2 regions of the Serinicoccus hydrothermalis genome follow, and region 1 is predicted to be linked to the other one. Evidence: predicted binding sites of a transcription regulator. Region 1 holds the regulator's gene; the other holds the start of a gene.
The links. The regulator Rex, encoded in region 1, represses fermentation and respiration genes when NADH is low (regulators of the CRP and FNR family bind a similar motif). The targets are predictions, from matches to a motif close to CTTGTGAANNNNTTCACAAG.

Region 1 (4,205 bases):
GCGGGCCAGGACGACGGCGTCGAGCACGCCGTCGGTGACCATGCGGATGCGCGAGTCGACGTTGCCGCGGATGTCGCGGACCTCGAGGTCGGGGCGCGCGAGGCGCAGCTGCGCGGCACGACGCGGTGAGCCGGTGCCGATGACCGCGCCGGCCGGGAGCTCGTGCAGGCGCAGGCCGTCCCGGGCGACGAGGACGTCGCGCGGGTCCTCCCGCTCGGGGACGGCGGCCACGACGAGGCCGTCGGCGGGTGCGGTCGGCAGGTCCTTGAGGGAGTGCACGGCGAGGTCGATCCGGCCCTCCAGCAGCGCGGTGCGCAGCGCGGAGGCGAAGACCCCGGTGCCGCCGATCTCGCGCAGGCTGCGGGCCGAGGTGTCGCCCTCGGTGGTCACGAGGACCAGCTCGACCTCGCACCCGGCTGCGCGCAGCCGCTCGGCCACCCAGGTGGACTGGCTGGTGGCCAGGGCGCTGCGCCGGGTCCCCAGCCGCAGCGGTCGCCCGGTGCTGGTGGTGGCGGTCGCCTCACTCATCAGGACCGTCCCCCCTTCCTGCGCTCGGTGGCCTTCTCGACGACGCCGAGCGGGGGGCTTGAGACGACGGCGACCTCGCGGCTGTCGAGGTCGAAGAGCTCGCGCAGGGCGTGGGCGTAGTCGGCCGGCACCTCGTCGTAGCCCGCCTGCAGCTGCTTCACCCGCGTGGTCGGGGTGTGGAGCAGCTTGTCCACCACCCGCTGCACGGTATGCCGGACCTCGGCCCGCTCGTCGTCGGGCAGGTGCGGGAGGCGCTGGTCCAGCCGGGTCATCTCGGCGTCGACGACCCGCCCCGCGCTGGTGCGCAGCGCGGCCAGGGTTGGTCCGAGGCGGGCGGCGTGCCGCTCGGTGAGGTAGGCGGCGACCTCGGTGGCGACCAGGCCGCGCACCGCCGTGACGGCCTCGGCCTCCTCGGGCCCGGACGACGAGCTCGCCCCCGGTCCCGGCAAGGACGGGCCGGCCGACCCGCCCGCGGCCTGCTGCAGCTCGGCGAGGCCCCAGAGGGTGGCCCCGCGCAGCCGGGTCACGGCGGGGTCGACGTCGCGCGGGAGCGCCAGGTCGAGCAGCGTGAGCGGGGCGCCGGACCGGCCGGCGGCACCGCGGGCCCGGGCGAGCGTGCCCTCGTCGAGGACGTGGCCCACCGCACCGGTGCAGGTGATGACGAGGTCGGCCGAGCCGACGGCGCTCGCGAGGTCGGCCCAGGGCAGGCTGCGCACCCCGTGCGCCGCCGCGAGCCGCTCGGCCCGCTCCTGCGTGCGGTTGACCACGACGAGGTCGCTCACCCCCTGCCGCACGAGGGTCGCCACGGCCAGGCCCGACATGGCGCCGGCGCCCACGACCACCGTGCGCGCCCCGGTGAGGTCGCCGAGGACGTCCCTGGCCCGGTCGAGCCCGAGGGCGACGAGGGAGCGGGAGACGTCGTCGATGGAGGTCTCGGCGTGGGCCCGCTTGCCCACGCGCAGCGCCTGCTGGACCAGCGGGTTGAGGGAGGGCCCCAGGTGACCGTGCCGCTGGGCGACGGCGAGCGCCTCGCGCAGCTGGCCCAGCACCTGGCTCTCCCCGACCGCCAGCGAGTCCAGACCGCACGCGAGCTCGAAGAGGTGGGCGACCGCCCGGTCGTCGTAGTGCACGAAGAGGTGGTCGGTGAGCTGGTCCCGGGACAGACCGGTCAGCGCCCCCAGGGCCACGCCGATCTCCTCGAGCGCGCCGTGGAACGTCCCGGCCTCCACGACGACCTCGAGCCGGTTGCAGGTGGAGAGCACGAGCGCCTCGTGCACGTGGTCGCCGGCCCGCAGGCGGGCGGCCAGGCCCGCGGCGCCGTCGGCGTCGAGGACGGCCCGCTCGAGCAGGTCGATGGGTGCGGTGCGGTGGGACAGGCCCACGACGAGGACACTCACGAGACTCCCTCCACCGGGGTGTCGGTCACGGAGGCCTCCCGCTGGTGCTGGTGGAAGGCCAGGATCTGCAGCTCGGTCGCCAGGTCGACCCGGCGCACGTCGACGTCGGCGGGCACCTGGAGCACGACGGGCGCGAAGTTGAGGATGGAGTGCACGCCGAGCTCGACGAGCACGTCCGCGACCTCCTGGGCGGCCTCGGGCGGGGTCGTGACGACACCCACCGACACCGGGCCGCAGGTCCGCAGCTCGGCCAGCGCCTGCACCGGCATACCCTCGACCCGGCTGCCGACCACGTCGGGGTCGTTGTCCGCCAGGGCGACGACGTGGAAGCCGCGGGTGGCCAGGCCCTCGTAGCTCGCCAGGGCGCGGCCGAGGTTGCCCATGCCGACGATGACCACCGGCCAGTCCTGGCTCAGCCCGAGCTCGGCGGAGATCTGGTCGACGAGCCTGGCGACGTCGTAGCCGACGCCCCGGACGCCGTAGGAGCCGAGGTGGGACAGGTCCTTGCGCACCTGGGCCGAGCGCACCCCCGCGAGCGAGGCGATCTCCTCGCTGGAAACCGAGCTGCGGCCCTGCTCCGCCACCGTGGTGAGCGCCTGGAGGTAGCCCGGGAGCCTTCCGACCGTGGCGTCCGGCACCCCGCGCCGGTTCGACTCGGCCATCACGGCGGCACCGGCTCCTTCCTGGTGGGTGGCTCTCCCCGACGCCGGGAGGGGCTTATATCAGACCCTCGTCCTCCGGTCGGAGCGGACCCCTCAACTCTAGGCTCGCACCCCTGCTTCCACCAAAACGAGGAGCGGGCCGGGGGTCAGGGACGGCGCCCGGCGCGGCGCGCGCGGGACAGGGCGGACCGCAGCTCGGCGGGCTCGACCCGCCACCGCGCGACCACCTTCTCGTCCACCAGCAGGACAGGGACCTCGGTCGTCCAGCGGTCGTGCTCGGCCTGCCCCATCTCCCCGCCGGCACGCTCGGCGTCGATGTCCCGGACCACCACGTCCTCGACCTGCGTGCGGACCACCCCGACCATCTCCTCGCACAGGTGGCAGCCGGGCCGCGAGAGCACCTCGACCCGCGGCTGCGTCCCGGAGCTCCTGCCGCGCCCCCACCACCTCACGGTCGCTCCCGCCGACCACCGAGGACGACGATGGCGCCCTCCCAGCACGGGACGGGCGCCATGGTCTTCGCGGGTGTCGGCCTGGTGGCCGACGGCCTCACTTCTTGTTGCGACGCTGGTGACGCGTCTTGCGCAGCAGCTTGCGGTGCTTCTTCTTCGCCATCCGCTTGCGGCGCTTCTTGATCACAGAGCCCATGGGGCCATCCTTCGTCGTCGTCGGTCGTGATGGTGCAGTCGGCGTCCCACGCCGCGGGGCGGCGCAGGGCGATGCACAACCGTTCCACCCTAACGCGGGCGGGGTCCGGCTCCCAAAGCGACCTGGTCAGGCGGTGCCGTGGTAGGAGTCCTCGAGGTAGGCGTGCACGGCCTTCTCGGGGACCCGGAAGGACCGACCGACCCGCACCGCGGGCAGCTCGCCCGAGTGCACCAGCCGGTAGACCGTCATCTTGGACACACGCATGACGGCAGCCACCTCGGCCACGGTCATGAACGTCATCTCAGCGAGCTGGCGCTCATCTGCCATCGGACGCATCCCGTCTCTTGTGCTTCTCCAGGCAGGCAGCGGGCACGGCTTCCCCTCCGGCACACAGCCTGCGTCGGTTTGTCGGGCTAACGATAGGGGCAGATGTGGTCATTGCGAAAGTCGTGAGCGAAAAAAGTCCAGCGCGACACGCCGGGTGGGGCGAACGGGGCGGACGGGATCTCGCCCCGTCGCTGCCAGCTGTCAGTCGAAGTAGGGGTCCAGGCCCCAGCCGGGGAAGCTGGCCCGGCGCGTCGCCATGATGGCCGAGTCGACCGGCTCGTCGAGGTCGTGCCCCTCGTCCCACCGCCCGTAGCGGATCTCCCGGCCCTCGCGGTCCCCCATCGAGCGGGGCGCGTCCAGCCCGTAGACCTCCTCGACGTGCTGCCGCCACGACTCCGGCACCGGCGTCCGGGGGTCGACCGGCCGGCCCGTCACGACGCCGATGAGGTGGGTCCAGGCGCGGGGCACCACCTCGACCAGCTCATACCCCCCGCCGCCGAGCGAGACCCACCGGCCGCCGGCCAGGTCGTCGGCCAGCTCCCGCACCCAGCCGTAGGCGACGGCGAGGGCGTCCATCGACACCGACAGGTGCGCCAGCGGGTCGGCGTAGTGGCAGTCGCACCCGTGCTGGCTCACGACGATC
Region 2 (4,205 bases), 1.5 Mb from region 1:
GCAGCGTCAGCTCGCCGCGGTCGACCACGACGCGCTCCAGCCCGGCGGCGAAGGCGTCGGGCGCCGCGGCCTGCAGCGCGTCGACGACCTCGTCGAAGTAGGAGCCGTAGGGACGCTCCGCGGCGCCCGGGAAGAGCACCGGCGCGTCCAGCCCGCCGTAGCCCGAGGTGTCGCCACCCATCGACCCGCCGAACATCCCCTGCTTGCGGGCCATGACGACCGGCTCGCCGGCGGCCTGGGCCGCCACGACCGAGCCGCCGGCGGTCTCCTGGGCGGTCCCGGTGTCGACCTTCTGGTCCTCGGTCCGCGAGGGGGCGTGCTCCTCGTCGAGGGTGGTCTCCTGCGTCGCCGGCTCGCGGTTCGGGGTCTCCGGGCCGGTCTCGACCTTGTCGCCGGCGCTGTCGTCACGCGTGGTGTCGTCCGCGCTCACGCGAGCAGCCCCTTCATCTCGGAGGTCGGCATCGCCTTCATGGCGGCCGCCTCGGCCGCGCGGGCCGCGGCCTCGCGGTTGACGGAGAACTTGAACTCGCGGATCTGCTTGTGCAGCTCCAGGACGGCGTTGAGCAGCATCTCCGGGCGCGGCGGACAGCCGGGGAGATAGACGTCCACGGGCACGATGTGGTCCACGCCCTGCACGATCGCGTAGTTGTTGAACATGCCGCCCGAGCTCGCGCAGACACCCATGGAGATGACCCACTTGGGGTTGGGCATCTGGTCGTAGACCTGACGCACGACCGGCGCCATCTTCTGCGACACGCGACCGGCGACGATCATGAGGTCCGCCTGCCGCGGGGTGGCGGCGAAACGCTCCATCCCGAACCGGGCGATGTCGTAGTCGGGCGTGCCGACGGCCATCATCTCGATGGCGCAGCAGGCCAGGCCGAAGGTCGCCGGCCAGACGGAGTACTGCCGCAGCTGACCGGCCAGTCCCTCGACCGTCGTCAGCATGATCCCACCGGGAATCTTGTCCTCGAGACCCATCGTCAGCTCACCACACTCTCAGCATTCATCGAATTCAGTCCCATTCCAGTCCACCCCTGCTCCACTCGTAGACGAAGGGCACGGAGACCACGACGAGGAACAGCAGCATCGCGAGCACCGAGAACAGCCCGACCTGGTCGAAGGCCACGGCGAAGGGGTAGAGGAAGAGCACCTCGACGTCGAAGACGATGAAGAGCATCGCCGTGAGGTAGTACTTGACCGGCACGCGCCCGCCCTCGTGCGCCTGGGGCGTCGGCTGGATCCCGCACTCGTAGGCCTCGGCCTTGGCGCGGTTGTAGGTGACCCGTCCCAGCAGCCCGCCGCCGAAGACGGAGCCGAAGGCGAAGAGCAGGCCGAAGAAGAGGAAGAAGATGATGGGCAGATACGGGTGGTAGTCCATCTCGCCTCAGCACTCCTTTCGGGACAGGCCCACCGCTGGGCTCGCCGGAATCGCGCGCATACTTATCCTAGGGTCAACACAGCGTCTCATGCCGCCGGAGTCATCCTGCTCAGGGCGTTGATGACCCGGTCGTCCAGCCCCCCGCCGCGCTCCTGCGGCAGGTTGGCCATGATCTTGAGGAGCAGCCGCATGAGCGAGCGGCGCGGCAGTCCGTACTTCACGGCGAGCCGCATGATCTCGGGCTTGCCGATGAGGGTCGCGAACCCGCGACCGAGGGTGTAGTAGCCCCCGAGCGAGTCCTTCATCGCCGCGGTGTAGCTGCGCAGGACGGCCTCCCGCTCCCCCGGGGTGGCCCGGGCCAGCGCCGCGCTGATGACCTCGGCGGCGTGCCGACCGGCCTCCATCGCCTCGGCGATGCCCTCGCCGTTGAACGGGTTGACCATGCCGCCGGCGTCGCCGACGAGCAGCAGCCCCCGGTCGTAGAGCGGCTGACGGTTGAAGCACATGGGCAGCGCGGCACCGCGGATCGGGGCCTGCCGGGTCTCCTCGGAGAAGCCCCAGTCGCCCGGCATCGTGTCGATCCAGCGCTTCATGACGTCGCGGTAGTCGAAGGTGCCGAAGGCCTCGGAGGTGTCGAGGATCCCGAGCCCGACGTTGGCGGTGCCGTCGCCGAGCGGGAAGATCCAGCCGTAGCCGGGCATGAGCTCGTCCCGCTCGCCCTGCGCGTCCTTGGTCCACAGCTCCAGCCAGGACTCGAGGTAGGGGTCGTCGTGCCGCGGGGTCTCGTAGTAGGCGCGGACCGCGACCCCCATGGGCCGGTCGTCGCGCTTGGGGCGGTCCATGCCGAGCGAGAGCCGGCTCGAGTTGCCGTCGGCGGCCACGACGACGCGGGCGCGGAACTCGCGCCGCTCCCCCGTGGCCCGTCCGTCGGGCCCCATGACCTTGGCCTCCACACCGCAGATGTGCCCCCGCTCGTCCAGCACCGGCGTCTGGACGTTGATGCCCTCGAGCAGCCGGGCGCCCCGGGCGGCGGCGTGGCGGGCGAGGATCTCGTCGAGGTCCTGGCGGGTCCGCACCAGGCCGAAGGGCGGGAAGGTGGCGTTGCCGGGCCAGTCCAGCTCCAGGCGCATCCCGCCGCCGATGATGCGCAGACCCCGGGTCCGGTGCCAGCCGTCGGCCTCGTCGATCGGGACGCCGAGGTGGATGAGCTCGCGGACCGCGCGCGGCGTCAGCCCGTCGCCGCAGATCTTGTCGCGGGGGAACGTCGACTTCTCCAGCAGCAGGACGTCGAGGCCGTGGGAGGCGAGGTAGGCGGCAGAGCTCGAACCTCCCGGCCCGGCGCCGACGACGATGACGTCGGCTGTCTCGACCTGCTCACTCACGGTGTTGGCGCCTCGCTTGTGACGACGTTCACGAACTCCCGAAGTCTAGGCCTCCGGGGGTCCCCGATCGGCGCAGGGACGCCTCAGAGCAAATACGTCAGGAACCTTGTCCTATTTCATCCGGAGCGTGCGCTGCCGGTCCTCCTAGACTGTCCCCCGTGGACCGTGACGCCCACGACGCCCTCGACCCGGTCGGTCCGGGCCCGCGCAGCGCCGAACCGCGCTTCGTCGGCGCCCCGCGCCGGGCGCTGGTCGAGGGGCTGGCCGCCGTGGTCGAGGAGCTGCGGAGCGGCGGGCCGTCGCGCTGGGTGTCGCTGGAGGCGCCGTCGGGGTGGGGCAAGACCCGCGTCGCCCGGGAGCTGTACGCCTCGCTCGCGGCAGGGCAGCAGGATCCGGCGTACTGGCCACCGCACATCAGCGTCGACGGCGCCGTCGACGCGGCCGAGGTCTCGGCGCGGCGGAAGAAGGTCAACCCCGAGGTCACCCACGAGCCGGGAAGCCTCCCGTCCTACCTCTGGTGGGGCATCAGCTGCTCGTCGAGGCACGGCGTCGCCTCCATCGCCCTCGCCCAGGACATCGGCGTGCTCGAGGCGCACGGGCCCTACCTCGACGACGCCTGGCGCCGGTTGCCGCGCACGGGCCGTGGCGCCGACGACGCCCGCGCATTCGCGCTCGCCGCGGCGGACGAAGGGGCGATGCACCTGGCCGACACCGTGGTGCAGGAGGCGCTCGGCGCCGCCGTGCCCGGGCTCGGCCTCGTGCGCTGGGTGGGCGAGTGGGCGTGGAGCAAGGGCCGCGACCGCGGCGAGCGTCGCACCCGCCTCGAGAGCACCGGGGCGGTCACCCCCCAGCACGACGACATCGGCGACCAGGTGGTCGCGATGCTCACCCGGCTCGCGCGCCCGGAGCTGCCGGCCGTGCTCGTGGTCGAGGACCTCCATGACGCCGACCCGCTGCTCGTCGACGTGCTGAGCCGTCTCGTCTCCTCCGACCGCGCGGTCCTCGTGGTCTCCACCGGCTGGCCCGGCCACCTGACCGAGGTCCCGGAGGTCGCCGCGGCGTGGGCCGACCTGGGCGAGCACCTCGTCCGGGTCTCCAGCGAGGACGGCACACCGCTGCCCTCCCCCTTCCCCGCGGGAGCAGGACTCGACCCGCTCGGCGGGGAGGACCTGTCGGCCATCCTTCGCCACTACTACCCCCGGGTGGACGGCGCCACCGAGCGGCTCGTCGTGGACCGCTACGCCAACCCCCTCGCCCTCGAGCTGTTCTGCCAGATCGACCGGGTCCGGCGCCGCTTCCGCGACCGGGAGCTGCGCCTCACGGCCGCCGACATCGACCACCTGCCCGCCACGGTGCGTGGCCTCTACCGCCAGCACTGGATCGAGCTTCCCGAGTCGGTGCGCCACGCGCTCGCGGTCGCGACCCTGGGCATACCGGTCGTG

Region 2: SGUI_RS14190 (geranylgeranyl reductase family protein) is a predicted target of Rex. The motif match lies at 2,779-2,798, and genes of this name have one in related genera.

What each region holds. Positions count from the first base shown of each region.
Region 1 covers NZ_CP014989.1:1,580,301-1,584,505, forward strand. The annotation lists gene hemC (hydroxymethylbilane synthase) at 1-528, opposite strand, end outside; gene SGUI_RS07265 (glutamyl-tRNA reductase) at 528-1,925, opposite strand; gene SGUI_RS07270 (redox-sensing transcriptional repressor Rex) at 1,922-2,587, opposite strand; gene SGUI_RS07275 (glutaredoxin family protein) at 2,734-3,039, opposite strand; gene SGUI_RS17050 (30S ribosomal protein bS22) at 3,137-3,235, opposite strand; gene SGUI_RS07280 (helix-turn-helix domain-containing protein) at 3,362-3,562, opposite strand; gene SGUI_RS07285 (acetoin utilization protein AcuC) at 3,764-4,205, opposite strand, start outside.
Region 2 covers NZ_CP014989.1:3,040,040-3,044,244, reverse strand. The annotation lists gene SGUI_RS14205 (NADH-quinone oxidoreductase subunit C) at 1-247, opposite strand, end outside; gene SGUI_RS14200 (NADH-quinone oxidoreductase subunit B) at 427-981, opposite strand; gene SGUI_RS14195 (NADH-quinone oxidoreductase subunit A) at 1,016-1,381, opposite strand; gene SGUI_RS14190 (geranylgeranyl reductase family protein) at 1,468-2,763, opposite strand; gene SGUI_RS14185 (tetratricopeptide repeat protein) at 2,922-4,205, shown strand, end outside.